3 regions of the Metabacillus sp. cB07 genome follow, and region 2 is predicted to be linked to each of the others. Evidence: riboswitches for the same ligand, from Rfam matches in the RefSeq annotation. Region 2 holds a riboswitch; each other region holds the start of a gene.

Region 1 (9,706 bases), 1.6 Mb from region 2:
TATATCCTCTTTCGCATGAGCGGCCGTCAGCAAAAGCAGGGGCACTACCGCGATTTTTTCAGCCCCTTTTCTGACGCATGCAGCGAATCCTTCTTCAATCGAGGGCTCGGCCAGTTCAAGAAAGCAAATTTCCTGAATATCCGCTTCGATGTGCGGCTGGATCCGCCTGATAAAGGAGACAGCCTCATCACAGGCCTGTCTGATCCGGCTGCCGTGGCAGACATATAGAACAGCCTGTTTCATCCTAAAGCACCCCGCTGATGGCAGCTTTAGAGGCTTTTTCCTCAAACCAGCTGATTTTTTCGCGGTAGCGGACAACTTCTCCGATGATGATCATGCTGGGGTTCGTGATTTTTTCAGTTCTGGCAATCTCTGCAATCGTTTCAAGCGTTCCGGTTACAGTCTTCTGAACGTCAGTCGTTCCCCAGTGAACAAGCGCAGCAGGGGTATCTTTGGACTTTCCGTTTTTCAGCAGCTGCTCCTGAATATAGGGCAGATTCCCCACTCCCATATAAATTGCAAGTGTATCAATCCCTTTTGCAAGACTTGCCCATTTTTGCTCTTCTTTTTCATCATTTTTATGGTGCCCTGCAACGAAGGCAACGCTTGCGCTCACATCACGGTGTGTGACGGGAATCCCTGCATATGCAGCAGCAGCTATTCCCGATGTGATGCCGGGTACAATTTCAAACGGGATGCCGTGTTTGACAAGGGCTTCCGCTTCTTCTGCACCCCGGCCGAACACAAACGGATCTCCGCCTTTCAGACGGGTGACGGTTTTTCCGCTTTTAGCGTAGCGGACAAGAAAATGATTGATTGTTTCCTGCTTCATTAAGTGATAATCTGGCAGCTTTCCGCAGTAAATAAGGTCTGCACCTTCTTTTGCATAGGAAAGCAATTCTTTGTTCACAAGTCGGTCATATAAAATGACATCGGCCTTTTGAATGCATTTAACAGCCTTTAACGTGATCAGTTCAGGATCACCAGGTCCTGCACCTACTAAATAAACATTCCCCATTGATAGACTCTCCTTACTTATATGAAAACTGCCTCGCTGCGTTCGGCGTGTGATGTAGTGATTCTTACAGTCTACTATATCAGGAAAACGGAGCATTTTTTAGAATATTTTTGTTAAATCAAGCCTCTTTCAATCAAAGCTTTTGTCAGCTGTTTGACACACTCTTCTACTGAGTGCTTTTCGGTGTCCATAATGATTTCGGGATGAAGAGGTTCCTCGTACGGGGCGCTGATTCCCGTAAAGTTCTTAATCTCTTCATTTCTCGCTTTTTTATAAAGACCTTTAGGATCACGCTTCTCGCATTCTTCAACAGAACATTTCACATAGACCTCAAGAAATTCATTCTCTCCGACAAGCGATCTGACAAGATCTCGGTCAGCGCGGTAGGGTGAAATAAACGCCGTCAGGACAATCTGCCCGCTTTCCACAAACAGCTTTGAAACCTCGCCGATCCGGCGGATGTTTTCTTTGCGGTCTTCTTCACCGAAGCCAAGATCACTGTTCAGTCCATGTCTCACGTTGTCTCCATCCAGCACAAATGACTGGGCGCCGCGGTCGAACAATGTCCGTGCAAATGCGTTTGCGACAGAAGACTTGCCTGAAGCAGACAGCCCTGTAAACCAGAGGATAAAGCTTTGATGCTTATTTTTATTATGCCGTTCTTCTTTTGCGATAGATGCTTGATGCCATACGATATTGCTGCTCATCATTGTTTCTCCCTTCTTACGAAACGACTTCTTTTTTTAGTCCGCTGATCAATACTTCAATCACTTCAGGCCTGCTGAATGTGCTTGGCGGCACTTCGCCGTTTCTCAGCATCTGTCTGACCTTTGTGCCTGAGAGAATGACGTGATCTGCGCTGTCATGAGGGCACGTTTTCGTTGTAGCCATACTTTCGCATTTGCTGCAGTAGAAGCTGTGGTCGAATTTCATCGGCTTAATGCCAAGCTCCGCTTCTTCAAATTGGTCAAATATCTTCTGAGCATCATATGTGCCGTAATAATCACCGACGCCTGCATGATCTCTTCCGACAATAAAATGAGTGCATCCATAATTTTTGCGGACAAGCGCGTGGAAAATCGCTTCTCTTGGTCCTGCATATCTCATCGCAGCAGGGAAAACGCCAAGCTCCACTCGTTCTTCCGGATAGTAGTTTTTAAGCAATACTTCATAGCTCTCCATGCGGATTTCTGCTGAAATATCATCAGATTTCGTTTCGCCGACAAGAGGATTCAGAAACAATCCGTCAACTGTTTTAAGGGCAGCTTTCTGGATGTATTCATGTGCTCTGTGCACAGGATTTCTTGTCTGGAAGCCGACTACGGTTTTCCAATCTTTGCTTTTAAAAATCGCTCTTGTTTCTGATGGATCAAACGTATATTCTTTAAACGGCTTATCGGGACGCTTGATCAGAGTGATTTTGCCTCCTGCATAGATGTCTTCTCTTTCATGCAGTTTTTTCACTCCGGGATGGGCGAGATCCGCTGTTCCGTAAACATTGATCGCTTCATTCGTTTTATCCGGCTCATAGAGATCTTCGATTTCAATCAGCCCATACACTTCGCCGCCATACTGAAGCTTTGCTTTTTCTCCTGTCTTCAGCGACGCTGCTGTTTCTCTTGAAACCGGAAGCGTGATCGGAATGCTCCAGACCGTGCCGTCTGCAAGTCTCATGCTGCTGACTACACTTTCATAATCCTCTTGTGTTAAAAAACCCGTAAGCGGGCTGTAGGCTCCGATTCCGATCAATTCCAGATCGCTGAGAGCCATTGCATCGATTTCGATCACCTGATCGATTTCATGTGCAGTGACTTCAGGATTGTATACATCAACTAATACTCCACCATGCGGATGTAAACTCATTTATTTTTCCTCCTAAACTGACCTTTTTAATTGGTTTTAACGTTAAATGCCTCCGCCTTCTTCATGCACGGCACGCTTTTCATCCTTTATCGCCTTCATCAGGCTCAGTGCACCTAGGGTTGCCAGCATGACACTCAGAAGAACGATAAGGGAGTACATATCCTTTTCCAAAAACAGTTTGACAAGCATATACGATATGGCAAGTGAAAACAGCGGTGAAACAATCCAGATTCGGATGATTTTCTTCACAATGTGCTTTTGAAGAATCTCGCTTCCGCTTTTCGCCATTCCAAGTCCGATAATAGCTGATGAGGTCACCTGAGTCAGAGGGACGGGAAGTCCGAAAATGGAACTGGCAATCACAAGTCCTGCTCCTGTACCGGAAATCAGAATGCCTTCAGGCTTTGAATACCGGGTAATTTTCTTACCGTTTGTTTCAAGCACTTTTTTGCCGAGAAAAATCGCTCCAAGAGCAACAAATGCTCCTCCGAGCAGGGTCCCGTCCGGCACCGAAATCAGGCCGGCCCCGACAAGCGGCCCCACTGCGTTTGCCACATTGTTCATTCCAGCTGAGAAAGCCTCGAAAAATCCGGCCAGTATCAGGATGCCTGTAAGGAGCGGACGGTCTTTAAAGAACGGTTTATGCTGCACTTTATAAAGCCCTTTGCCGAACAGCCAGGCAATTCCGAAAGCTGCGACAGGAACAATCACCCAGAACATCATGATAATCATCAGTGATTTAATAAATAGGATCTGATAGGCAATTCCCACTCCCACAACGGCTCCAACCGTCACCTCGCTTGTTGAAAGCGGGATTCCCAGCAGGTTTGCAAGAAACAGCGAGCTTGTCGCAGACAAAATAATGATCAGAACAACTTTCACATCAATGATATCCTGCGGAATAATTCCGGCACTTATTGTCTTAACAACCTCTCCCCCGCCAAGATACGCGCCTGCAAAAACACCGATGGCGCATATAAATAGGGCATGCCGGGCTTTCGGAACTGCACCGGAACCGTAAGCTACTCCCATGGAAGCAGCGGCCCCGCTCGCTCCAATATTCATGGCGAAAAAGAGACTGATGGCAAGCGCACCCAGTTCAAGCACGGCAATCCCTCCTTATCCATGCAGGCCGCATTCTGTTTTGCCCTGGCCGCTCCATCTGCCTGAGCGCAGATCATCTGCACTGAACGCAGGCTGCGTGCAGTGGAAACAGCCGATGCTAGGATATCCCTGATCATGGAGCGGATTATAAGGGAGGTCATTTTTATGAACATAGCGCCAGACATCTTTCCACGTCCAGTGAATGAGAGGACAGACTTTTACCGACTGAAACTTGTCGTCTTTATTGATAAATTGCACATGTTTCCTTGTTTCAGACTGCTCTCTCCGAAGCCCTGAAATCCACGCTTCTGACTGAGAGAGTGTTTCATTCAGCGGCTGAAGCTTTCTGATTGCACAGCATTGATTCGGATTTGTTTCCCACAGCTTATCTCCATGCTGTTCAGCTTGTTCTGCAAGGGTAAGGGCAGGTTTTTTCATCGTGATTCGGAGCTTGGGATACTTTTCTTTTACACGTTCAATGGTTTCATATGTTTCCTTGAAATGAACATCTGTATCAAGAAACACAATCGACGCATCCGGTTTTACTTTTGAAATCAGGTCAATGAGAACCATGCCCTCAATGCCAAAGCTGCAGGCATAGACAATCTCTTCGCCGTAATGGCCGTAAGCCCACTTCAGCACATTCAATGCGCCGCTGTACCCGTCGTCTGTTTCAAAAGTCTGTTCTTGCTCATGCCATGTTTTGTATGTCAGCATGCTGATCTTCTCCTCACTTTTCAGGTCCCGCACAAAAAGCTTTTACCATCAGGACAGGAGCCCGCTTTTGTCAAAACGCCTCCGGTTTGTCCGGTCAGCATCCTCATTTCATTCTGATTTTTTCATTTTTCTCAAGCTGAATCACTTTTCCGTCCTGAACGATCAATGTCACAGAACCATAGCTCATTGTGTTCAGCATTTCCTTAAGCCTGTCGATGACCGCGTCAAGTTGTTGATCAGTACCCACAGTGGTCCCCCGTTTCTTACCCATTAAAAAAAGCCTTCCGGTTTGAAAGACTGTTCAGGCATCAACCTTATCTTCCAAAATGGGTTTCATTTTGCTGGATGTAGCACCTTGCACGCATGCAGGTTGCCGGGCTTCACCGGGCCAGTTCCCTCCGCCTCTCTGGATAAGTTTATTATATTTTTCTAAATTTTATCACAATTGAAGACTATGTCAATCATAGTTTTTCTATCGGAATTAAAAAACATCTCTTTTTTTAGAACTAATTATAAAAAAGTGCTAGATTAACAGGGTTTGAATAAGGTGTACTAAAGTTCGTCCGGGAGGTGGGAGTTATTTTTCATTTATTAAGTGCAGCTGTCTTTTTTTATGCTTTAGGCGGATTTTCATTAGCTTATGCGGCAATGGAGATTGATGACCCAGCCATTTTTGAAAAAATGAAAGAGGAACGAGGAGTGATGAAGTGTTTCGGGGTGATCGGTTTTGCGGGATTTAAACTCAGCGGGAAATGGCTGCCTGCACCCTGGCAGAAAAAAGGATTCAGAATTGGCTTTTTGCTGATCAGCACACTGGCTTTTTCCGGCAGCATGCTGATATGGAAATAAAAAAGGCATCAGCTCTTCCTGATGCCTTTTCTCTTTATACGTTCAGCCATTCTTCTGAAGAGGGATTTTCACGCCATTTCTTCAGCTTGGCTAAGTCTTCTTTTTGAATGGAGCCTTTTTTCAGAGCTGTTTCAATCAGAGATGAATAGTCCGTCAGTGATACGGAATGAATGCCTTCTTCCTCAAGCATCTCTGTCCCTTTTTGCAGTTCATATGTGAAAATGGATACAGCGCCGATCACTTCGCATCCGGCTTCTCTCAGAGCTTTAACGGCCGTGATGACGCTTCCTCCGGTTGAAATCAAATCCTCCACTACTACCACTTTCTGTCCTTCCCGGATCTTTCCTTCAATCTGATTGCCCTTTCCGTGACCCTTTGGCTTGCTTCTCACATAGGACATCGGCAGATTCAGAAGATCACTTACCCATGCAGCATGAGGAATTCCTGCAGTAGCCGTGCCTGCTATCATTTCAGCTTGGGGATAATGCTCTCTGATCAGAGCGGACAGACCTTCTGCAATGTTTTTTCTTACTTCCGGATAAGAAAGCGTGAGGCGGTTATCACAGTAGATCGGTGATTTGAGCCCGCTTGACCAGGTAAACGGATCATTCGGGCTAAGGAATACAGCTTCGATTGTCAGCAGTTGTTCGGCAATTTGATGGTTCATACAGGCAGTCCCTCCCAGGCGTTTTTCATTTCAGTATAGGCGGCAAGCGGATCCGGTGCTTTGGTGATGCTCCGTCCGACCACAATTCCGGTTGACCCAAGCTCTCTCGCTTTTTCAGGAGTTGCCACCCTGACCTGGTCATTTACTGCATCTCCGCTCATGCGTATGCCGGGTGTTACGGTCATAAACGAGGCTGGAAGCTCGCTGTAGATGCGGGGCACCTCCAGAGAAGAGCAGACAATACCGTCAAGGCCGCTTTTCGCCGCAAGCTTAGCGTAGCTTAGCACCGTATCATCAAGGCTTTTGCTGATCAGCAATTCGTTCTTCAGCATCTCTTGCGATGTGCTTGTCAGCTGAGTGACAGCAATGCAGGCGGGACGCTTGGACCCTGCAGGTGTTCCGGCCTCAAGACCTTCCATTGCAGATTCCATCATGGCACTGCCGCCGGCAGCATGCACATTGACAAGATTGACTCCGAGTCCGGCAAGACCCCTCATCGCTTTTTTCACTGTTTCCGGAATATCATGGAGCTTAAGATCAAGGAAAATCTCATGTCCGTCTGATTTCAGCTGATCTATGATTGCAGGACCTTCCCGGTAAAAGAGCTCCATGCCTACTTTTACATACAGCTTCTGTCCGGACATCTTTTTTAGGAATTCTCCTGTTTCCGAAGCATCCTTAAAATCAAGCGCGATAATCAGCGGTCTCTCGTTCATGCTTATAGCTCCTTCCGATGCATTCTGTAATGTGGTCAAACCCGTACTTTTTAAGTACATGAGGCAGTTCTTCAATGATTTCAGGGCAGACAAACGGATTCACAAAGTTGGCTGTTCCTACGGCTACGGCGCTTGCTCCAGCGTACATGAATTCAAGAACGTCCTCTGCTGTCTGAACACCGCCCATGCCGATAATCGGAATAGATACAGCCTGGCTGACTTCATGAATCATGCGGATGGCTACCGGTTTGATCGCTGGGCCGGATAAGCCGCCTGTGCGGTTTGCAAGAACCGGCTTTCCTGTTTTCAAATCCAGCCTCATTCCGATTAGCGTGTTGATCATCGTTAATCCATCTGCTCCAGCCGCTTCGATGGCTTTGGCAATTTCAGTGATATTGCTGACGTTCGGTGACAGCTTGACATAAACAGGCACCTCTGACACAGCTTTTACTGCGCGCGTAAGGGAAGCTGCCATCTCAGGGTTTGTACCGAATGCAATTCCTCCGGTTTTAACATTCGGACAGGAAATGTTCAGTTCAAGCGCGTGGACATTTTTCGCCTTGCTGATTTCTCTTGCAACTTCGACATAATCTTCCTCTGCTGAGCCCGCCACATTTGCAAGAACCGGCACATCGAATGACTCAAGCCAGGGAAGCTCATTTTCAAGGATTCCATTTTGTCCCGGGTTTTGCAGGCCAATTGCATTGAGCATGCCCGCTTCTGTTTCAGCCACCCTCGGCGTAGGATTTCCAAACCGCGGTTCGGCTGTTGCTGCTTTGATCATGATGGCTCCAAGTTTGTTCAGGTCATAAAGGCCGGCGAATTCTTTACCGAATCCAAAGCAGCCTGATGCCGGCATAATCGGATTTTTGAGTGAAAGTCCCGGAAGTTCAACATTCAGCATGACAGCACAACCTCTCCTGCTTTAAATACCGGCCCGTCGGTGCACACTTTTTTATAAGATGTGCCATTCGGGTCATCTGCTGTATGGCACACACATGCAAAGCATGCACCGATTCCGCAGCCCATTCTTTCTTCAAGAGAGAGAAAAACAGGCTTGTCAGGAAAAAGATTTTGGAGGTTTGCAAGCATGGGGGTCGGACCGCATGCGAAAAGAGCGTCAAAATCGATGCTGCGCTCTTTGATGCAGTCTGTGACGAACCCTTTCGTCCCGTATGAACCATCTGCCGTCGCAATATAGGTTTCTCCGAGTTTCTTAAACTCACTTTCATAGAAAACCTGATTCGCAGACTGGAAACCGAGTACGTGGCGGACGTTAACACCCTTTGCAAGCAGACGCCTTGAAAGCTCGTATAAAGGAGGGACTCCGATGCCGCCTCCGACAAGAAGCGCTGTATCTCCCTGATCCAGGCTTTCCGGATCAAATCCGTTTCCAAGCGGGCCGAGCACATCGACCAGTTCTCCTTCTTTCCTTGCAGAAAGGAGCTTCGTGCCCGCTCCCTCTGCCCGGTAGATCATCGTGAATTCCCGCTTTTCTTTCTCTATTTTTGCAATGCTGATCGGTCTTCTTAAAAGAGGAGATGCTGCACTTGAAACTTTGATATGAACGAACTGGCCGGGCTGGTTCATCTCATCGACCAGACTCCCTTTTAATGTAAGTTCATAAATTCCCTCAGCAATTTCTCTCTGTCCGGCAATGATCATCCATTCTTTTCGGATCAAGCGTACGTCACCTCTTTGCTGATAACTCGTTTTGGCATTTGTTCTGTTGAGAAGGTCATTGACTCTAAAACTCTTAAAATCGCTTTTGCTGTGTCAAGGGATGTGAGACACGGGATGCCGTTTTCAACCGACTCGCGTCTGATTCTGAAGCCATCGCGCTGCGGCTGTTTCCCTTTTGTCAGTGTATTGATGACGAACTGAGCTTCGCCCGTGCGGATAATATCCAGCATAGTAGGAGACTCACTGCCGATTTTGCCGACGATTCTCGCTTCTACCCCGTTCTCATGCAGGTAGCCGGCTGTTCCGCTTGTTGCCATGATCTGATAGCCGATTGCACTGAAGCGGCGGGCTACCTCCAGACCTTCTTCTTTATCTTTGTCCGCGATTGTCAGAAGGACCTGTCCGTAGTTCTGCACTTTCATTCCTGATGCGATTAGGCCTTTATAAAGAGCTTTTTCAAGAGTTGTATCTTTTCCCATCACTTCGCCTGTCGATTTCATTTCAGGGCCGAGCGTAATATCCACTCTGCGCAGCTTTTCAAAAGAGAAGACCGGCACTTTGACATAGACGCCCTCGCTTTCAGGCTGAATGCCCGTTTCATACCCAAGCTCCGGCAATGATTTGCCGAGTATCACCTTCGTTGCAAGATTTGCCATCGGCACGCCTGTTATTTTGCTTAAGAAAGGAACCGTGCGGCTTGATCTTGGATTCACTTCGATGACAAATACTTCATCTTTATAGATGACAAACTGAATGTTCAGAAGCCCTTTAATGTTTAATCCCCTTGCAAGTGCGATTGTCCGTTCAGTAATCGTCTTTTTGATATCTTCCGTCAGTGTTTGCGGAGGATATACAGCGATAGAATCTCCGGAGTGGACCCCTGCACGCTCGATATGCTCCATAATTCCAGGAATAAAGACGTTTTTGCCGTCTGAGATCGCATCAACTTCTATTTCTTTTCCAGTTAAATATTTATCGATCAGTACCGGGTGCTGCGGATTTACTTTTACAGCATTTTTCATGTAATGCAGCAGATCATTTTCCTCATGCACGATCTCCATCGCACGTCCGCCGAGAACATATGACGGT
Region 2 (9,706 bases):
AGGTTTATTCTTCTTCCGGATTTGGATTGGGATGATGAGGCGGAAAAAGAATATACCATTCAGTTTCTGCTGTATGGATTAATGAAAAAATAAAAAGAGGCTGGGACAAAACCCTCCTCTGAACTGAAAAAGCCGGTGACATTTTACGAGGAGTAAAATGTCACCGGCTTTTATACTTTTTAAATTAAAATATGAAAATTCACTGCCAACCACTAAGGCAGCAGGGTGAATTCCTGAATAACACAGAAAAAGGTGAATTATTCGAAGCCCAGCCTCTTTTATATTTGACCATATGGTGTTACCAATTCGATTATCTTTTTTACATTAAGAAGAAAAAATCACCATTCAATATTGATTATTTTTTTCTGGAAATAACCGGACTGGATACTATTTTGTATACCTAAAACAATGAAAGCCCTACCTCTCTTTCATCCTTACGGCTCCTTGTCCGCGCCAGTGTGAGTCAGGATTGCAAAAATAACTATTTTATCGAGTTTTTTGATGAAACTTCAAACGTTCGTAAAAGAAATTAAAAAAATAGAAATGGATTAGATTGCAGAAATAACAAAAGAGGTGAATGCTCTAATAGTGAGCTGAAGAAGTGGGCTGTTTTTGAAAAGATTTGCTTTTAATAATAATCACATTCCCGTAAGATTCAGGAAGTTGTAAGACATTATCTATAATCAGCCTTAACAGAAACTATTTATTTGATGATCAGTGATTCCTTTAATGACTCCCAGTTCACTAATCAAAAATTCATGTGCGCTATCCAGCATTTTTTTTTCGCTTGTATTAAGTGCTTTTTCTTTCTTCATACGCATTAAATCACGTATAACTTCAGCACCTTCTTGTATGTTGCCGGTTTTAATTTTGTCCGTGTTCACTTTATACCTTTGTTTCCACGACAGTAATCTATCTGATTCTCCATGCTGAAAAATGTGTATGATGTGCTTTAATGCAAGTATGTCAGTAACTGGGCGTATACGTGAACTCAGTATTTTATCCGTAGGAATCATGACTTGCATATTGCCTATTAACATATTTATGACATAATATTGCTGGTTTTTCCCTGATATTTCCTTATCTTCTATAGCTTTAATGATACCGACTCCGTGCATTGGATAAACAATGTTATCGCCAATTTGAAACAAATAATCCACCTCCATATATGGTAACCTTCTAAAGCTTAACATATAGATTATTTTTTATCAAATTTTTAATGATATCATAAATTTATTTTTGGTGTCAACTACTTTTTCCTTTGAAGATCAAAAAAAGAAAATGCAGCAGGAAACGTGTCGGATTACCAATAAAGGGAAGGTGGATTTTCCTGCGAATATCAAAAAAAGCATACTAATTTCTATGCAAATTAGTATGCTGATTGATATATGATTTACCGTGTTATTTAGGACGCTGTTTTTTCTTACGCTGCTTTTCTTTTAAACCGCGGAAACTGTATCAAAATCGCCACAATACCACATAGAGCAATCAGTACCGGATAAAAGGAGTACGGCAGAATGCTTGTCGGGGAGATGGAAGCAAATTCAGCCGCTGAAAGGATCTGCGCACCGTATGGGATCAGTCCCTGGATGCTGCATGAGAAGATATCGAGAAGACTTGCTGATTTACGTTTATCGATTTCATACTTGTCCGCCATATCTTTGGCAAGAGGGCCCGTTGCAATAATCGAGATTGTGTTGTTTGCCGTTGCAAGGTTCGTAGAGCTGACAAGGCCCGCAATCGCAAATTCTGCCCCTCTTTTAGAAGAAATACGCTTCGTCATGGTTTCAAGAATGAAGTGAATGCCGCCGTTTCGCTTGATCAGCTCTACCATACCGCCAATCAGGAGCGAAAGAATGACAAGCTCAGCCATTCCCATGATGCCGTCTGTTATTTTCTGCAGAAACGCTGTTAGTGTGTAGCTTCCGTCTGCCATTCCAATAACTCCGCCGAGGATAATGCCTCCTGCTAAAACAGCAATGACATTTACTCCAAGCAGTGCTGCTGCAAGAACCCCGATGTATGGAAGCATTTTTACCCAGCTGTACGCTTCAGGTGTAACTGGTGCCTGTCCGCCCAGTGTGATGACGACAAGCACAATGCACGTAATAATGGCTGCGGGCAGCACGATAAAGAAATTTGCTTTGAATTTGTCCCGCATTTCTGTTTGCTGTGTTCGGACAGCTGCAATAGTTGTATCCGAGATGAACGACAAGTTATCTCCGAACATGGCCCCGCCAATAATGGCACCCATTGCAAGAGCCACTGAAATGTCTGCCTCTGTACTTATTCCGACTCCAATCGGAGCAAGAGCGGCAATCGTACCTGTAGAGGTACCCATCGCAAGCGAGATAAACGCGCCGATGATGAACAGCCCTGCAATCAGCAGGCTCTGAGGCAGGAAGGACAGTGCCAGGTTAACCGTCGACTCAACGGCGCCCATTCCTTTTGCCACTTCCGAAAAAGCACCCGCAAGAATAAAGATAAAGACCATGATCATTAAGTCAGGGTGTCCCGCTCCTTTTGAGAAACTCTCCACTTTTGATGTGAAGCTTTCTTTCCGGTTCATGATAAGGGCTGCTGCTGCGGCAACAAGGATTGCCACAAGGATCGGCATTTTATAGAAGTCTCCTGTGATGATGCCCGATCCCACAAATAGTCCGATGAAAATAACGAGGGGCAAAAGTGCCCAGCCGTTAGCTTTTGTCTTCATAATAACCACCTTTCGTTTCTTCCGTAATCATAGTGTTCCGCTCTCTGCAGATAAAAACTGACTGCATAAAAAAAGATCTCTTCTTGATAACAAGAAGAGATCCTATATCCGGAATGGAAATAAGCTCTTCTCATTTTTCAAGCGCATGGCTTGCTGGAATTGGCACAGCACTCACAAGGATTGCGAGTCCGCTGCCGAGGCATCACAGGGCCAGTCCCTCTGCCTCTCTTAATAAGAAGATGATATGTGTGTTTTAAAAAATACCTTTACTACATTAAGGGGTTGCGGTGCAAAAGTCAAATGGCAGATTTAACTCGAGTTAAGATCTAAATTATTTTAATTTTTTGTTAATGATGCAATGTGGAAATAAAGAAGTGGAAAAAGTGCCGATACAATTCCGTATCGGCACTTTTTCTATTTATTTCATTTTAACCAGAATAATTCACCTTCAAATTTAATTAGTTTTTCTATAAACTCTTCAAAGGTCATTTTAAGGTTTTGTGGAGGATTGCTAGTATCAATGTCCTCATACAATAAATAATCTTTTTCCCCTCTTTCAACTTTTTGTTCGTCTATTAAAAAATATCCTACATCTGCGTATCTAATTACACAAAAGTATTTTTCCGGAATTAGATGAGAAATAGAGAGAGTTTCTTGTATTATTTCCTTTAAACTATGGACAAAAATGCCACTCCCCCAATCATCAGTGAATATTCTTCCACCATTATGTAAGGTCAAAAACGTCTTATAGTCATCCGGTAAATCAAATTTAAACTCATTTATTTCTTGTAATGAAGCGGGTTCAAAAAACAAACATTTCTTATCTGCTGCCGTACCATCATTTAAATGAATTCGAAATCTACCATCTCCATCTAGATTCGCTTTCAAAGATTCCAAAGTCTCTATGATCATTTTCCACCTCAAAAAGGTAATATTTATTCCGCCAAGGAGTAACAATTTGTTGATGCATTTCTCTTCGAAGGGCGTATAAATTTATCATATCATTATTTCCTCCTCTTTCCAGCGGTCTTATATGATGCACATTCAAAAGCAGTTTTTACTCGATCTATAATCAAAATTGTTTGAATTTTTCACTGTGTATGGAATAATATGGACTATATAGTCGGTTTTAAAAAAAGAAGGGCGGGCTGCAAATGGCTCCAATTGTATCAGAGGAATATAAGGAGAAGAAGAAGCGGCATATTCTGGACAGCTCTCTGAAGGCATTCGGGGAAAAAGGATTTCAGCTGGCCACCATCGATGACATTGTAGCTGAATCCGGATTGAGCAAAGGAGCCATCTATAACTATTTCAAAAGCAAGGAAGACATTTATCTGCAGCTGATGCAAAGGAAGACGGAAGAGAATATAGCAGGGTTAAAAGAACGTTTCCGTAAAAAGGAAACGGCCGAAGAGAAACTCAGACAGTTCTTCAAAAACTATCTGGAGATCAAGCTTTCACCGGACTGGCAGCGGATGATCGGGGTTCACCTTGAGTTTTGGATTCATTCAGGACGGGATGAAGAGCTGAAACGGGTGATGACCGCACGGTATGAAGAGGTTTACCGGACGCTGCTGATGGAGGTTTTGCAGGAAGGAATTGATCAGCTGGAATTCCGGCCGGATGCGGATCCCGCTATTATCTCGTCATTGGTATGGGGAACAATTGACGGCACCTGCCTTCATTATTCTGTCATCGGAAACGATTATCCGTTCCGGGAACAGATGAAGACACTTGAAGAAATGGTGTTTATGTACGTAAGAAAAGGGGAGAGAGAATGATTACATGTAAACGGCTGTCCCAATGTACACTTCAAGATGCACTGATTGCATGGAACAAGGGGTTTGAAGGCTATGATTTTGATATGACTCTCACACTTGAAGCCTTTCTGAACAGACTTGTATTTGAGAATCTTTCACCCGCGCTGTCCATTGTGGCTTTTGACGGAACCGAACCCGTCGGACTGATCTTAAACGGCGTCAGGTCCATTGACGGCAAAAACGTCTCCTGGAACGGAGGCACCGGAGTTGCCCCTGCATTCCGAAGCAAAGGCGTCGGGAAAAAGATGATGGAAGAAGTCCTGTCCATCTATGAAAAAGAAGGAGTCCACACGGCTACACTTGAAGCACTTTCGCATAATGACCGGGCAATCAAGCTGTACGAGAAGATGGGATATCAGACGGCAGATCAGCTTGTTCACCTCGGATATTCGGCTCCATTGACACTCGATCCGCCCGCTCTAACGCATGATATTCACTGGAAAAAGCCGCATAATTTAGCGGAGCACTCTTTTTGCAGCAGGCTGATTCCATGGCAGGTGCAGTGGCAGAACATTCGTGACGGTGAAGCGCTGCTTGCGGTTGAGAACGGAAAAACGATTGGCTATGCCCTTTCAAAACGCAAATACGACGAGGAAGGAAAGCTTTCCGGGATTCTCCTGTTTCAGTGCGAAGCTCACCCTGAGCATGAAAACAAAGAAGATGTCCTTAAATCTCTGCTGCACGAAGCATTTGCGTTTTCAAATAAAGCTGACGTCAGCAGGACAGCCGTGAATTTCCCGAGAGCTCATTCTGTCTGCGGCATTCTTGAAGACGAGGGATTCATCGTAAAAGCAGAGCAGGTCTTTATGGTAAAAGAGATGACTGCATAAAGTTCAGTCCTCTGCAGACCCTATGAGAAAAAGAAAGCGGGTGCTGCACATGAACCGGATTCTTATTCTTCTGCTCCTTTGTCTTCCGGCCGTTCTTGTTCAGGGACAGACTCAAGCCTCGGCTGAAGCTCACGTTCAGTCGTACGAAGAGTACGGAAGAGTAGCTATGAAAAAAACGATGGAAAAATACCCCGGTGCACAGATCACCGATTATCTTCATGTCGGGAAGAAGACAAAAGGCATCATCTCAACAGAAACCTTCAAGCTTGTTCTTAAGGAGCGGGGCAAAACGTTTGAGATTTTCGTCTATGTGGAGTACAGCGAAAAGACGAAAAAGGTAACGAACGTAACATTCAAAGACGCATAAAAGAAACGGATGGCAAATGCCTCCGTTTCTTTTTTTGCCTATTTATTGAAAAAGTTTACAAATAAGTTTGACAATGATTGCCAATGAGATATATAGTTAATTACATAAGTAACTAACCAATGAACAGACAGGAAGAGGGGTCAGTCACATGAATCCATTTTTAGACACTGACAGGCCGATATTTCAGCAGATTGCAGAACAGGTTGAAGACGATATCATCAATGGCTTAGTGCAGGAAGGAGAAAGGGTGCCGTCAACGAATGAATTTGCAGCGCACTATCAGATCAATCCTGCAACTGCAGCAAAAGGAATTAATCAGCTGGTTGAAAAGGGCATTCTTTTTAAGAAAAGGGGAATTGGGATGTTTGTAGCAGACGGGGCAAAGAGCAAGCTGGTTCATCAGCGCAAGGAGCAGTTTTTTGAAGCCTATATCCTGCCGCTGAAATCCGAGGCGCAAAAGCTGAATATCAGTGTGAGCGATTTGAAAGAAATGCTTGAAAAAGGGGGCGGAGCAAATGAACGTTAGCATCACGGGATTAACAAAAGAATATTGGAAAAAGAAAGCATTGGACGCCATTACAATGCAACTTGAAGGGAATAAAATCTACGGTCTTCTCGGCAGAAATGGAGCAGGCAAAACCACGCTGATGCAAATTCTTGCAGGGCAGGTCATGCCTGATGGCGGCGAGGTTCTGATCGGGGGCCAGAAGCCGTTTGAAAATCAGGCAATTACAGAATCGATCTGCCTTATCAATGAAAGCGAAAATTTTAAAAAGGGAATGAAAATCGGCGACATCTTCAAGTTTGCCGGGTACTTTTACCCGAACTGGAGCCTTGAAACAGCTGAAAAACTCCTTGAGGAATTTTCACTGGATAAGAAAATGAAAGTTAAATCCCTGTCAAAAGGAATGGAGTCTGCGCTCGGAATCACAGTAGGACTCGCAAGCCGCTCTCCTATCACCATCTTCGATGAACCGTATATCGGCCTTGATGCTGCAGCCAGAAGCCGGTTTTATGATCTTCTGCTGGAGGAATATGAGGTCCGGGAAAGAACGTTCATCCTTTCCACACACCTTATCGATGAAGTCAGCAGGCTGCTTGAAGAAGTGCTGATTGTTTCGGACGGAAAGCTTTTGATGCAGAAAAATGCCGATGAGCTTCGCGCGGAATCGTTTATCGTGAACGGCCCAAGATCAGATGTATCCGCATTTACAGCAGGAAAGAATGTCATTCACCGCAAAGCATTCGGCAGCATGGAACAGGCAGTGCTGTATGGAGAGAGTAAATCAGAGGCCCAAAAAGCAGGACTCAAAGTAGAGCATGTGCCTGTGCAGGAATTGATGGTTTACTTGACCGAAAAAACGAAAGGCGGGGTATCAGCATGATCAGACAGTGCCGCGGCATACTGTTGTTTGAAGTATTGGACATCCGGAATTCCCTTACGATCTTCTGGAGTATTCTCATTGCATGTATGGCTTTATCCTACGGAATTCAGTTATCAACCGGAGGCAATTTGACGGTTTCAAGCGGAATGGCGGTTTACATTTTCAGCTCGATTGCCGGTTTCCTGACAGTAAAAGAAACGTATCCGTTCAGCATCAAAATGGGCGCGACAAGACGGAATTATTATGTGACGACAAGCTTGTTCCTGCTGATGCTTGCATTGTTTATGGCTGCTTCCCATACTGTATTAATTATGGTGCTCGAAGCAATGGAAGCTTTTGGACCGGGCGAGCTGAAATTGTTCTATCTTTCGATGATCCTTGAAAGTGAGTTTCCGTATTTGACTAATTTTTATGTGGATACTGCCATTTGCTTCTTTCTTCAGGCCATGTTCTTTGTGCTTGGAAGTATTTTTTACCGCTTTGGCCTCCTTGGCGGATATGCTGCTATCGGTCTTGCTGCCGTCCTTCTCTTTATTCCGGCCGTTCGGGATGAATTTATCGCAGTAATATTCAAATTTGGAGGAGAACAGGCGCTTGCATACCACGGAGGCCTGATGGGGGTTGGAGCACTTCTATTAGTGTTAGGATGGTTTATTCTCATAGGTGCCGCTGCCAAATCAGTAATGACAAGATAAAGAGAAAGCAGACCGTTTTCGGTTTGCTTTTTTCTGTTTTTAAGAGATTAGAGGAAGAGGAACAAGCATATATATGTGTGAAAGGCTTGGCCGCACAGGCTGCTGAAATATGAAGAGAAAAGGAGCCATTATGAAGGAGCTAATTTACTCACTGCTTGAGACGCTTGCAGATCTTGGTTATTACGGGATTGCGCTCGGTTTGATGATTGAAATCATTCCGAGTGAAATTGTGCTTGGCTACGGAGGATATTTGATCTCACTCGGCCGGGTAGACTTTACAGGGGCTGTGATCGCCGGCGTTGTTGGCGGAACCTTAGCGCAGCTGTTTCTTTATTGGATGGGGTATTACGGAGGAAGGCCTTTTCTTGAGAAGTTTGGAAAATACCTTTTCATCAGCGGCCATCATCTGGATCTATCTGAAAAATGGTTTGAAAAATACGGAGCTGGGGTTATTTTCACGGCAAGATTTATCCCGGTTGTGAGGCACGCCATCTCCATTCCTGCCGGGATTGGGAAAATGCCGCTGTGGAGATTCACCGTGTACACGGTGGCAGCCATGATTCCCTGGACCATTTTCTTTTTATATATGGGCATTCAGCTTGGCACGAATTGGACGCAAATTAAAGAAGCCGCAGAGCCGTTTGTGCTGCCGATGATTCTCATTATGACGCTTGCTGGCATTGGCTATTACTTAATGAAAAAAAATGAAGCAGGAGAAAAAAGAATCTAAGCGAATTAAACAAACGTTTGATTAAATGTATGTTCAATGCGTTTAGGGCTATTAATAATAGTAGAATGCGCGGCAAGGGGGATGTGAATGTTCAGCCAGTACAGCAAGCTAGCAACAGAAGTATATGATATAGACAAACCGGTGGGCCATTCCTTTGGCGATCTGGAGTTTTACCGGGAACGTCTGCGTGAAGTGCAGGGAAGAATTCTTGAGCCGGGAGCGGGTTCTGGAAGAGTGTACATTCCTTTGCTCCAGGACGGATTCGCCATCGAGGGCATCGATACCTCTCCTCATATGCTTGATTCGTGCAGAAAACGCTGTGAGGAAAGAGGGCTTCGCCCAGTGCTCACAGAAGCAAGCATGAGTGAATTTAAGCTTCCTGGAAAATTTGAGGCTATTATTTTGCCTGCAGGCACTTTTCTGCTGATTGAAGACCGGAGGGAATCTGTCCATGCGCTGAAGAATTTTTATGAGCATTTAACAGAGGGCGGCCGTCTCATTCTCGATCTTGACCTGCAGCCGGAAAAACAGCTGAATCAAGTGTTCACCAGCACGTGGGAAACGCCCGATCAGCACATCATCACAATGGAGGCAAAGCAGGTTGAGTACAGCGTGCTAGAGCAGTATTCCGTGACCTATCTGAAGTATGAAAAGTGGAAAGACGGAAAGCTTTCAGAAACCGAGCTGCAGAGGTTTGCCATGAGGTGGTACGGAGTGAAGGAATTTAAGCTGGTACTAGAACGCCTCGGCTTTACAGACATTGTAATTTCTGCGGACTATACATATGGAGCAGCACCGGAGCATGACCGGCAGACGATTACATTTGAAGCTGTAAAACCGGAATGATGAAAAGGGCACTGGAGATCCCACAAGCGCAGCGAGGAAGCTTCAGGCACTCCCCACGGAAAGCAAGTGACTGAAGCGCAAGGGAACGGGTACGTTAAGTGATAAACTTAAAATAACGCACAAAACGCTTGGCATATAAGTTCCAAGCGTTTTTGTGCGTCTATTTATCTACTGACTTTTCAAAGCGAAAACGTGCTCTCTTTCCGCTTTTTCTCCACAAGCGGCATGACCTGTAATGAAAAACGCTCCATTTCTTCGAGCTGAGGCGAGAACTGGAGAAGCAACAGATGGAGTCCTGCCTCTTCATACTCAAGGATCTT
Region 3 (9,706 bases), 720 kb from region 2:
TGAAAGCCATGGCGGAGTGCTTATCCAAGCGCGGACCGGATGATACGAACTTGTGGGGAGAGCAGCATGTTCTGTTTGGACATAAACGTCTCGTTGTTGTGGACCCTGAAGGCGGCAGGCAGCCGATGACAAGAAGCAGGGAAGAAAATGAGTACACGATTTGCTACAATGGGGAGCTTTATAATACAGAAGACATCCGCACGGAACTTCTTAAAAGGGGCTACACATTCAGAGGCCATTCAGATACAGAGGTGCTGCTGACTGCCTATATGGAATGGAAAGAAGAGTGTGTCAATCATCTAAACGGCATTTTTGCCTTTGCGGTGTGGGATGCTGCCCGTGAATCCGTATTTATCGCAAGAGACAGACTGGGAGTAAAGCCGTTATTTTATGCAGAGAAGGACGCATCTCTCATTTTCGGCTCCGAGCTGAAAGCTATTCTTGCACACCCGGATCAAAAGGCTGTGCTAGACCGGGAAGGGATGAGCGAAATATTTGGCCTCGGACCATCCAGAACGCCTGGCATCGGGGTTTTTAAAGGGATAAAAGAACTGCGTCCTGCCCATGCCATGACATTTTCCAAGAATGGAATAAAGGTATGGAGATACTGGAATGTGAAAAGTGCCAGGCATATAGATACATTTGATGAAACGGTAAGCCGCGTCGGGTTCCTTGTGAATGATGCTGTGACAAGGCAGCTTGTATCCGATGTGCCGGTTTGCACCTTTTTATCCGGAGGCCTTGATTCAAGCGCCATTACCGCTATTGCGGCAAAGGCTTTTGAAAAAGAGGGAAAAGGTCCGCTCCACACATTTTCAATCGATTATGAAGATAACGAGAAGTTTTTCAAAGCAAATGAATTTCAGCCGAACTCGGATGCCCCTTGGATTGATAAAATGACAGAAGCTTTCCAGACTGTTCATCACCGGTCTGTTATCACGCAGCAGCAGCTCGTTGACAACTTGACGGAAGCGGTTGAAGTCAGAGACCTTCCGGGAATGGCGGATATTGATTCATCTCTGCTCTGGTTCTGCCGTGAGATAAAGAAAGACTTTGTTGTGGGTCTGTCCGGAGAGTGTGCGGATGAAATTTTTGGAGGCTATCCGTGGTTCCACAGGCCGCAGGATTTATCGGAAGAAGCGTTTCCGTGGATGAGGTCTACGGATGCACGCATGAATCTGCTTCACAAGGACTGGCAAAGCAAGCTGAACTTAAAAGAATACGTGAAAATGAGATATCAGGAGACGCTGAAAGAGACGCCGCTGCTCGACGGGGAATCTGAGACAGAGTCAAAACGCAGACAGCTGTTTTATTTGAACATCCTTTGGTTTATGACGACGCTGCTTGACCGCAAAGACCGCATGAGCATGGGCGCAAGCCTTGAAGTCCGGGTGCCGTTTGCAGATCACCGTCTTGTTGAATATGTCTGGAACATTCCGTGGGAGATGAAGATGCACGGAGACCGGGAAAAAGGCATACTCCGCAAAGCGCTCGAAGGTTCTCTGCCAAACGAGGTGCTCTACCGGAAAAAGAGTCCGTATCCTAAAACGCACAATCCTCATTACACAAAAGCGGTCAAAACGTGGCTGCAGTCTCTTACGCAGAAAAAGGATTCAGCGCTGCATACATTTTTTGATAAAAAGGCGCTGCATGACATCATCGAATCAGAAGGCAGTGCTTTCAAGGCGCCGTGGTACGGACAGCTGATGACCGGGCCGCAGCTTCTTGCCCATCTTGCACAGATCCACGTCTGGTTTGAAACCTACAGAATTGATATTGATGAATCGTAAAAGCCGGCTGAGCCGGCTTTTTGTAATGAAACAAACTCTATTAATTTCCTCTTTATGTTAAAATTAGGAGCGGGGTGAAGATGATGTTTTATAAAAAAATCTTGAGTGCAGTCTTGGCAGCTTTTGGCCTTAGCTTGACATTCCTTCTGTTGAGCCTTATTTCTGGTGCTGTTAATGGTTATTTGGATTATTGGGATGCATGGATGATGATGCCGGTTTTTCTCTTGGCTGCCGGGGGCTTTATTGTGGCTGTTGGGCTGCCTGTGAGCATCGTCTCCTATTACATAGTGCGCAACAAGGGCAAGAGCAGAAGGCTTCTGAACTTTTCTATTCACGTCTTATCTGCTGCGGTTGCCGGCTTTTTTATTTTTCGGGAGGTTTATGGAATTCTCCTGACTGTTTTCGCAGGGTTTTTATATTTTCTGTTTGATGAATGGCTTTTGTATCACAGTAAGCATGAGCCGGTGAAAGGAACGAAATGGGACACTGCATTTGTTGCACTTGTTCTTGTTTGTATTGGAGTCCCCTTATTTATGGCCATATGGAACAGCGGCAGAGAGGAAGATGACGACTTACCGGACTTGTCCAAACCACCGGTTATATCGGTCGTATGGAATGAGAAAACGCTTGAGTCTATCAAGCCCAAATACTGCAAGGTTGAAGTTAAAGGCTGTACTAAGGAAATGGATCCATATTATACAGACAGCCTGAAAGGTGATGTGCTTGATACCTATTATTCAAACACTTTCACGCTGAGTGCTGCTAACAGAGAAGGAGAACCGGAATTTGAGATCTATTATCTCGAAGGAGAAGAAGTGAAGGAGCTCAGACCAGTGAACGGCGTTTATGTTGTGCCTTTGGGACTGAAAGATCAGGTAATGAAGGGAAATGCCGTTTGGGAGAACGAAATCCTGACATTTGAAGCAACGGTGAATATGATAGAAACGAGTCCGGCTAAATAGCCGGGCTTTTTTCTGTGCGTCAAATGATCTGAAAAGCTGCTGAAATCGTTCCTATTAGGGAATAGTAAAAAAAGGGAGAACCTAATTGATTGTGTTTTAATAAATTGAATTGTATAATGTTTGTATAACTGTTGTACAGGAATTAGGAGGAGTAAACATGGCTAAAAAAATCATAGTCATCGGTGCAGGGCCTGGCGGCTTGGCAGCTGCCATGAATTTAGCGAGTCAGGGGTACCAGGTAGACGTATATGAAAAACAGCCATATGTCGGGGGGCGCAATGCTTCCATTGAACTGGACGGCTTCACGTTTGATATGGGGCCGACCTTTTTGAGCATGATCCATATTGCTGAAGAGATTTTTGCTTCAGCCGGGAGAAACCTTCATGATTATATGGACATGATTGAACTTGAAGAAATGTACGAACTGATTTTTGACGATCAGTCCTTAAAAATGACAAAAAATCCGGAAAAAATGGTCGAGAGATTAGAAGAGTTTTCGCCGGGGGACGGCAACGGCTATAACAGGTTCATGAACGATACGCGCAGGAAAATGGCGGCATTGACTCCGATTCTGCAAAGCAAAATGGACCGCTTCAGTCATTACTTGAGCTGGAAGGTCATTAAGGCTCTTCCGCAGCTGACTGTTACGAAATCGCTGTATGATGTTTTATCAGGCTATTTTAAAGACGAAAGAGTCAAATATGCGTTTACGTTTCAGTCTAAATATCTTGGCATGTCCCCATGGGAATGTCCCGGAGCATTTTCAATCCTTTCTTTTATGGAACATGAATACGGAATTTTTCACCCAAGAGGCGGAGTAAACCAGCTGTCAAAAGCAATGGCAGCAGTGCTTAAAGAGCATGGGGGCACGATCCACCTCGGAAAAGGAGTGAAAAAACTGCTGCTCCAAGGCAAGGATGTGAAAGGCGTCATTCTTGAAGACGGAACGACAGCAGCTGCTGATGAAGTCGTCATCAACGGCGATTTCGCCCACGTTATGTCAAATCTCGTTGAACCGGGTACATTAAAGAAATTCTCAAAAGAAAAACTGGAGAAGAAAAAATACTCCTGTTCAACCTTCATGATCTACCTCGGTCTCGATAAAAAATATGATCTGCCTCACCATACAATCGTTTTTTCTGAAGATTATAAGAGAAACGTAGAGGAAATCACGAAAACCCTCAAGCTGTCAGGGGATCCGTCCATCTATATTCAGAATGCGGCTGCAACAGATGATACTCTGGCGCCTGAAGGCAAGTCTGCGCTTTACATACTTGCCCCGGTACCAAACAACTTCAGCAATATTGACTGGGAACAGCATCAGGAAGAGTTCCGGGAACTGGTGTTTGAGACAATTGAACGGAAAACGCAGTTTAAAAACTTGAGAAATCATATTGAAACGGAAAAAATCATTACGCCGAAGAACTGGGAAGAAGACATTCTTGTCTATAAAGGAGCAACCTTTAATTTAGGCCATCAGCTGACACAGATGATGGTGCTCAGACCCCATAACAAATTTGAAGAGCTGAACAACTGCTGGCTTGTCGGAGGAGGAACTCATCCGGGCAGCGGGCTTCCAACCATCCTAGAATCAGCAAGGATCACGACCAATGCCATATTGAACGAAACCAGTCATGCTGTACCAATCAAATCTGAAAAGAAATTGGGGAATGCACTATGAAAATTGCAATAGCGGGCGGCGGCATTGGCGGGCTTATTTCAGCTCTGATGCTCAGGAAAAAAGGATATGAGGTCAGTTTGTTTGAAAAGAGAGACAGACTTGGAGGAAGGCTTGCCTTTACAGAAGAGCAGGGGTACAGGATTGATGAGGGCCCGACAATTGTTCTTTTGCCGGAAATGCTCACATCCATTTTGAATGAAGCAGGAATTAGCCGTGATCAGTACGAATTAATCAATATCAATCCGCTTTATAAACTGCACTTTAAAGACGGGTCTTCGTACACGAAATATAATTCCATTGAACGGCAGATCCAGGAGATAAAGGAGAACTTTCCGGGAAATGAAGAGGGCTTCGTTCAGTTCATGAAAGACATGGAAATCCGCTTCAACCTTGGTAAGGACCAGTTTCTCGAGAAATCCTTTCACGATAAGCGAACGTTCTGGACGCGCAACAACCTGAAAACGCTCGTGCACCTGAAAGCTTATAAATCTGTAAACAACTCGTTAAAAGCCTATTTTCAGGATGAGAGAATCCGGCAGGCCTATTCCCTGCAGACACTTTATATCGGAGGCAATCCGCTTGATTCACCGGCCCTTTATTCGCTCATTTCATTCAGCGAGCATAAGCACGGCATTTATTATCTGAAAGGCGGCTATGCATCCCTAGTTACGGTTCTTGAAAACGCCCTTCTAAATTCTGGCGTAAAGGTGATGAAAAATGCTATTGTTGAAAGAGTAGTAACAAAGGGAGAGCAAGCAGCAGCTCTGATTGTAAACGGAGAAGAAGTCAAGGCGGATGCCTTTGTTTTAAACGGAGACTTTCCAGGCGCATCAAAGATGATTCCAAAGGAGTCAATGCCTGCAAGAAACTATACGGCGTCATCCAGCTGTGTTCTGCTTTACTTCGGACTGGACAAAGTCTACACGGATTCACCTGTGCATCAGTTTTTTATGGGCTCGAATTTTCAGCAGCATATGAAAGAAATCTTTGAAACGAAAGAAGTTCCGTCAGATCCTTCCATCTACGCATTTCATCCTTCTGTAATCGATTCCTCACTTGCACCCGAGGGACACGGCGTTTTATACGCACTTGTGCCGGTGCCATCAGGCAGCTCGATCAACTGGTGGGAACAGGAAGGTTTTGTTGAAAAGGTTATTGATCAGCTTGAAGAAAGAGGATTTCCCGGTCTCAGAAAGTCAATCCAGTGGAAAAAAGTCAGAACACCGGATGACAAAGAAATGGAAGGACTCTTTCAGGGAGGAAGCTTCGGCATCGCTCCGACTTTGTTCCAATCCGGCGTGTTCAGACCGCAGGTTAAACCATCCAAGCTCACAAACGTTTATGCAGCAGGAGCTTCGATCCACCCCGGAGGCGGGATCCCGATCGTTATGCAGGGGGCGAAGCTGATGGTTTCTGCCATCTTATCCGATCATCAAAACAAAGAGAGGGAAGGAGTGAGTCTGAGTGGTTGATTTAAAACAGGCCTATCAGCAATGTGAAGAAGTCATCCGGCATCATTCTAAAACTTTCTATAAAGCTTTTTCGCTTCTGCCTCCTAAAAAAAGAAAAGCAGTGTGGGCTGTATACGCCTTCTGCAGAATCGTCGATGACATCGTAGACGAGGGAGAGAGGCCAAGTGAAGAGTTAATGGAATTCACGGCTGAATTCGACTCTTTTCTAAGAGGGGATTACTCTAAAGATAATTTCATGTGGGTGGCCCTGCACGATACATTCACCAATTACGATATGGATGTGGAAGCCTTCCGGGACATGATTAAAGGCCAGGGAATGGATCTTGTCAAAATCCGCTATCAGTCTATGGAAGAAGTGCTTGATTATTCGTATCACGTTGCAAGCACAGTCGGCCTCATGCTTTTGCCGGTGCTTGCTCCGAAGAAGACAAACGTTCTTCGCGAAGGGGCTATCGCTCTTGGACTCGGCATGCAGCTGACGAACATCCTCAGGGATATCGGAGAAGATCTCGAACGCGGCCGCATTTACGTCCCTGAAGAGGTAATGGCAAAACATAAAATGACCGAATTTGATCTGCAGCAGCAGAAGGTAACCCCTGAATTTATCAGAGTGTGGGAGCATCTTGCCGCAGAAGCGGAAAAGCATTACGATACAGCGATGCTGACTATGCATGAATATCCTTTGCATTCCCGCGCACCTGTGAAAGCTGCCGGACACTTCTACCGTGCAATCCTTAATAAAATCCGCTTGAATGACTACAATGTGTTCGGTGAGCGGAATTTTGTGTCAAGTGAAGAAAAACATGCGATTCTTTCGCAAATCTGATTTTGAACACAGCTCAGCGCTGCACCGTCTTCATCGGGACGGTGCTTTTTGGCAGTCTGTTAATCTCACTATTTTGATTATTCTAAAATAATGATTGACAGAACCCATTACGCAGTATAAGATTACGTTATTCAATTTAATAGCTTGCTTATCAAGAGTGACTGAGGGAACAGGCCCTGCGACGTCCGGCAACCTCCTTAAATGGAACGGTGCTAAATCCTGCAGAATGTCCTTCATTCTGAAAGATAAGTCGTCATACATACGATTCCTCTTTCTGAATGAAGGAGGAATTTTTTTATTCAATCTAGGGGGAAAAAGACATGAAGAAAATGGTGTTGGCATTATTAGTAGCAGGAGCGGGAATCCTGTCTGCGTGCGGCGCAGAAGAAACAAACGGAGAGAAAAAAGAAATTAAAATCGGCGCATCAGCCGGTCCCTACACAGATATGGTGGAACTGGCTATTAAACCCGGTCTTGAAAAAAAGGGATATGAAGTTGAGGTTGTTCAGTTCAACGATTATATTCAGCCCAATAATGCCCTGGGCAATGATGAACTCGATGCCAACCTGTTTCAGCACAAAATTTACATGGAAACATTTGCTGAGCAAAGCAAACTGGAACTTTCGGAAATTATCACAGTGCCGACGGCTCCAATGGGATTGTACTCAGACAAGGTAAAGAAGATTGATGAAGTCAAAGATGGCGCGTCAGTCGCTATTCCGAACGATCCGACGAATGCTGCCAGGGCGCTTCATATTCTGAAGGACGCAGGACTGATTCAGTTAAATGAAGAGGTCAGCCCGCTTCAAGTATCTGAAAAAGATGTGACAGAGAATCCTAAAAAACTGAAGTTCCTTCCGATTGAAGCTGCGCAGCTTCCAAGAGCTGTAGAAGATGCCGACCTATCTGCCGTGCCGGGGAACTTTGCCCTTGCGGCTAAAATGGACCTTGCGGATGCGGTGACTCTGGAGAATATGAATGACGTGCACCGCAATCGTGTTGTGATGAACACAAAAGACGCAGATTCTGAAATCGCCGAAGATATTAGAGCCGTTGTTGAATCAGACGAGTTTGAGAAAGCGATAGACAAAGATTTTAAAGGATTCGGAAAGCCTGAGTGGATGGAAGGGAAATAAATAGAGGAGAATGAAAACAGTCCGTTTTGGGCTGTTTTTTTGCGTCTTTCCTTGAGTATTTCTGCTTCCTCTGAAATAATTGGGTCATAACAAAAGATAACCAACTAAAGAAAGAAAAGGAGACAGGATGAAAAATTCAATCAGCGGATGGAACTTTGACAACAGCTATATGCGTCTTCCGTCACTCTTTTTTGCCAGTCAGAAACCGGCCCCGGCAAGTTCTCCTGAAATTGTGATATTTAATGAAAAACTGGCTGCTTCTCTCGGGCTCAATGCTGACACATTAAAAAAGGATGCGGCCGTTTTTGCAGGAAACCGGATTCCTGATGGTGCAGAGCCGCTTGCACAAGCATACGCAGGTCACCAATTCGGCCATTTTACAATGCTTGGCGACGGCCGTGCGATCCTGATTGGAGAACACCTGACGCCTGATGATAGAAGAATCGATATTCAGCTGAAGGGTGGAGGCAGAACGAAATTCTCCCGGGGAGGTGACGGCCGCGCTGCCCTTGGTCCGATGCTTCGGGAGTACATCATCAGTGAAGCCATGCACGGTCTTGGCATCCCGACGACACGGAGTCTTGCGGTGGTCACAACGGGAGACCCTGTCATCAGGGAATCGTTTTTGCCTGGTGCGGTTCTTACCCGGATCGCTTCTAGCCACATTAGGGTCGGCACCTTCCAGTATGCGGCTAACTGGGGAGGCGTAGAGGATTTGAAGGCCCTTGCCGACTATGCAATCAAGCGGCATGATCCGGAGATTGAAGAAAATGAACACGCCTATCTGTCTTTTTTAAAGAAAGTGATTGACCGGCAGGCTGAACTTATTGCGAAATGGCAGCTTGCAGGATTCATTCACGGTGTCATGAACACCGACAACATGACAATCAGCGGAGAAACCATCGATTACGGACCATGTGCCTTCATGGACGCATATAATCCTGAAACCGTGTTTAGCTCCATAGATGTAAACGGCCGCTATGCATACGGAAACCAGCCTTACATCGGCGGCTGGAATCTTGCAAGGCTGGCTGAATCGCTTTTGCCGCTGCTTCATGAGGATGAGGAAAAGGCGGTTGAGATTGCGCAGGATGCCCTCTCAGGGTACAGTGATTTGTATAAGCAGTACTGGCTTAATGGAATGAGGGACAAGTTGGGCTTGTTTCATCAGGAAGAAGAGGACGAGTCACTCGTTCAGAAATGGCTGAAGATGATGCAGAAGCATCGTGCGGATTACACAAATTCGTTCAGGTCGCTAACGACTGGATCATACGGGGACTCTGCCCTGTTTCAATCAGAGGAGTTTGGAAAGTGGAATCGTCTTTGGCAAGAGAGGCTGGGAAGGCAGCACCAATCAAAAGAGGATTCGCTGCAGTTGATGAAAAACAGCAACCCTGCCGTTATTGCCCGTAATCACCGGGTAGAAGAGGCCCTTGCAGCCGCGGCAGATGGAGATTACAGTGTGACTGAGAGGCTGCTGCGTGTATTGGAAAATCCTTATGCGTACTCCCCGGAACAGGAAGAATACTGCAAGCTTCCTCCAAATGACGATCAGCCTTACAGGACTTATTGCGGGACGTGAGATGATAAAGCGGTGACGAGCTAATAAAAAACTGTTTCCCGTATTCAGGGAAACAGTTTTTTAGCTTCTGTACCTTGAAGCAACAGCCTCTCCGACGTTCAATCCGCTCAGGGTTACCATGGGCGAACCTCCTCCGGGATGGGTGCTGCCGCCGACGAAGGATAGGTTGCGGATGTCTTTTGAAAAATTGGAAGGGCGGAGAAAGGCATCCATTTTTCTGTTGGCTGAAATACCGTAAAGAGCTCCGCGGTATGCTC

What was found. Region 2 has a riboswitch for S-adenosylmethionine ahead of JOJ89_RS01165 (Na+/H+ antiporter NhaC family protein). Riboswitches for the same ligand answer to the same signal wherever they lie in the genome.
Region 1: linked by a shared signal. The riboswitch ahead of JOJ89_RS09095 (YezD family protein) and the one ahead of JOJ89_RS01165 (Na+/H+ antiporter NhaC family protein) in region 2 are both predicted to bind S-adenosylmethionine.
Region 3: linked by a shared signal. The riboswitch ahead of JOJ89_RS04685 (MetQ/NlpA family ABC transporter substrate-binding protein) and the one ahead of JOJ89_RS01165 (Na+/H+ antiporter NhaC family protein) in region 2 are both predicted to bind S-adenosylmethionine.

The regions. Positions count from the first base shown of each region.
Region 1 covers NZ_CP069296.1:1,810,463-1,820,168, reverse strand. The annotation lists gene JOJ89_RS09125 (sirohydrochlorin chelatase) at 1-243, opposite strand, end outside; gene cobA (uroporphyrinogen-III C-methyltransferase) at 245-1,018, opposite strand; gene cysC (adenylyl-sulfate kinase) at 1,132-1,725, opposite strand; gene sat (sulfate adenylyltransferase) at 1,742-2,881, opposite strand; gene JOJ89_RS09105 (sulfate permease) at 2,924-3,946, opposite strand; gene JOJ89_RS09100 (phosphoadenylyl-sulfate reductase) at 4,001-4,702, opposite strand; gene JOJ89_RS09095 (YezD family protein) at 4,806-4,949, opposite strand; SAM riboswitch class I at 5,014-5,119, opposite strand; gene JOJ89_RS09090 (hypothetical protein) at 5,273-5,551, shown strand; gene pyrE (orotate phosphoribosyltransferase) at 5,586-6,218, opposite strand; gene pyrF (orotidine-5'-phosphate decarboxylase) at 6,215-6,934, opposite strand; gene JOJ89_RS09075 (dihydroorotate dehydrogenase) at 6,903-7,838, opposite strand; gene JOJ89_RS09070 (dihydroorotate dehydrogenase electron transfer subunit) at 7,832-8,617, opposite strand; gene carB (carbamoyl-phosphate synthase large subunit) at 8,614-9,706, opposite strand, start outside.
Region 2 covers NZ_CP069296.1:200,929-210,634, forward strand. The annotation lists gene JOJ89_RS01155 (TetR/AcrR family transcriptional regulator) at 1-93, shown strand, start outside; gene JOJ89_RS01160 (CarD family transcriptional regulator) at 690-1,166, opposite strand; gene JOJ89_RS01165 (Na+/H+ antiporter NhaC family protein) at 1,424-2,716, opposite strand; SAM riboswitch class I at 2,841-2,951, opposite strand; gene JOJ89_RS01170 (SMI1/KNR4 family protein) at 3,137-3,625, opposite strand; gene JOJ89_RS01175 (TetR/AcrR family transcriptional regulator) at 3,868-4,494, shown strand; gene JOJ89_RS01180 (GNAT family N-acetyltransferase) at 4,491-5,363, shown strand; gene JOJ89_RS01185 (DUF3889 domain-containing protein) at 5,413-5,730, shown strand; gene JOJ89_RS01190 (GntR family transcriptional regulator) at 5,879-6,256, shown strand; gene JOJ89_RS01195 (ABC transporter ATP-binding protein) at 6,246-7,115, shown strand; gene JOJ89_RS01200 (hypothetical protein) at 7,112-7,810, shown strand; gene uptA (undecaprenyl phosphate transporter UptA) at 7,941-8,540, shown strand; gene JOJ89_RS01210 (class I SAM-dependent methyltransferase) at 8,628-9,386, shown strand; gene JOJ89_RS01215 (LLM class flavin-dependent oxidoreductase) at 9,566-9,706, opposite strand, start outside.
Region 3 covers NZ_CP069296.1:922,876-932,581, forward strand. The annotation lists gene asnB (asparagine synthase (glutamine-hydrolyzing)) at 1-1,790, shown strand, start outside; gene JOJ89_RS04665 (hypothetical protein) at 1,871-2,752, shown strand; gene JOJ89_RS04670 (phytoene desaturase family protein) at 2,910-4,433, shown strand; gene JOJ89_RS04675 (phytoene desaturase family protein) at 4,430-5,905, shown strand; gene JOJ89_RS04680 (phytoene/squalene synthase family protein) at 5,898-6,731, shown strand; SAM riboswitch class I at 6,877-6,983, shown strand; gene JOJ89_RS04685 (MetQ/NlpA family ABC transporter substrate-binding protein) at 7,052-7,867, shown strand; gene JOJ89_RS04690 (protein adenylyltransferase SelO) at 7,995-9,449, shown strand; gene JOJ89_RS04695 (phytoene desaturase family protein) at 9,510-9,706, opposite strand, start outside.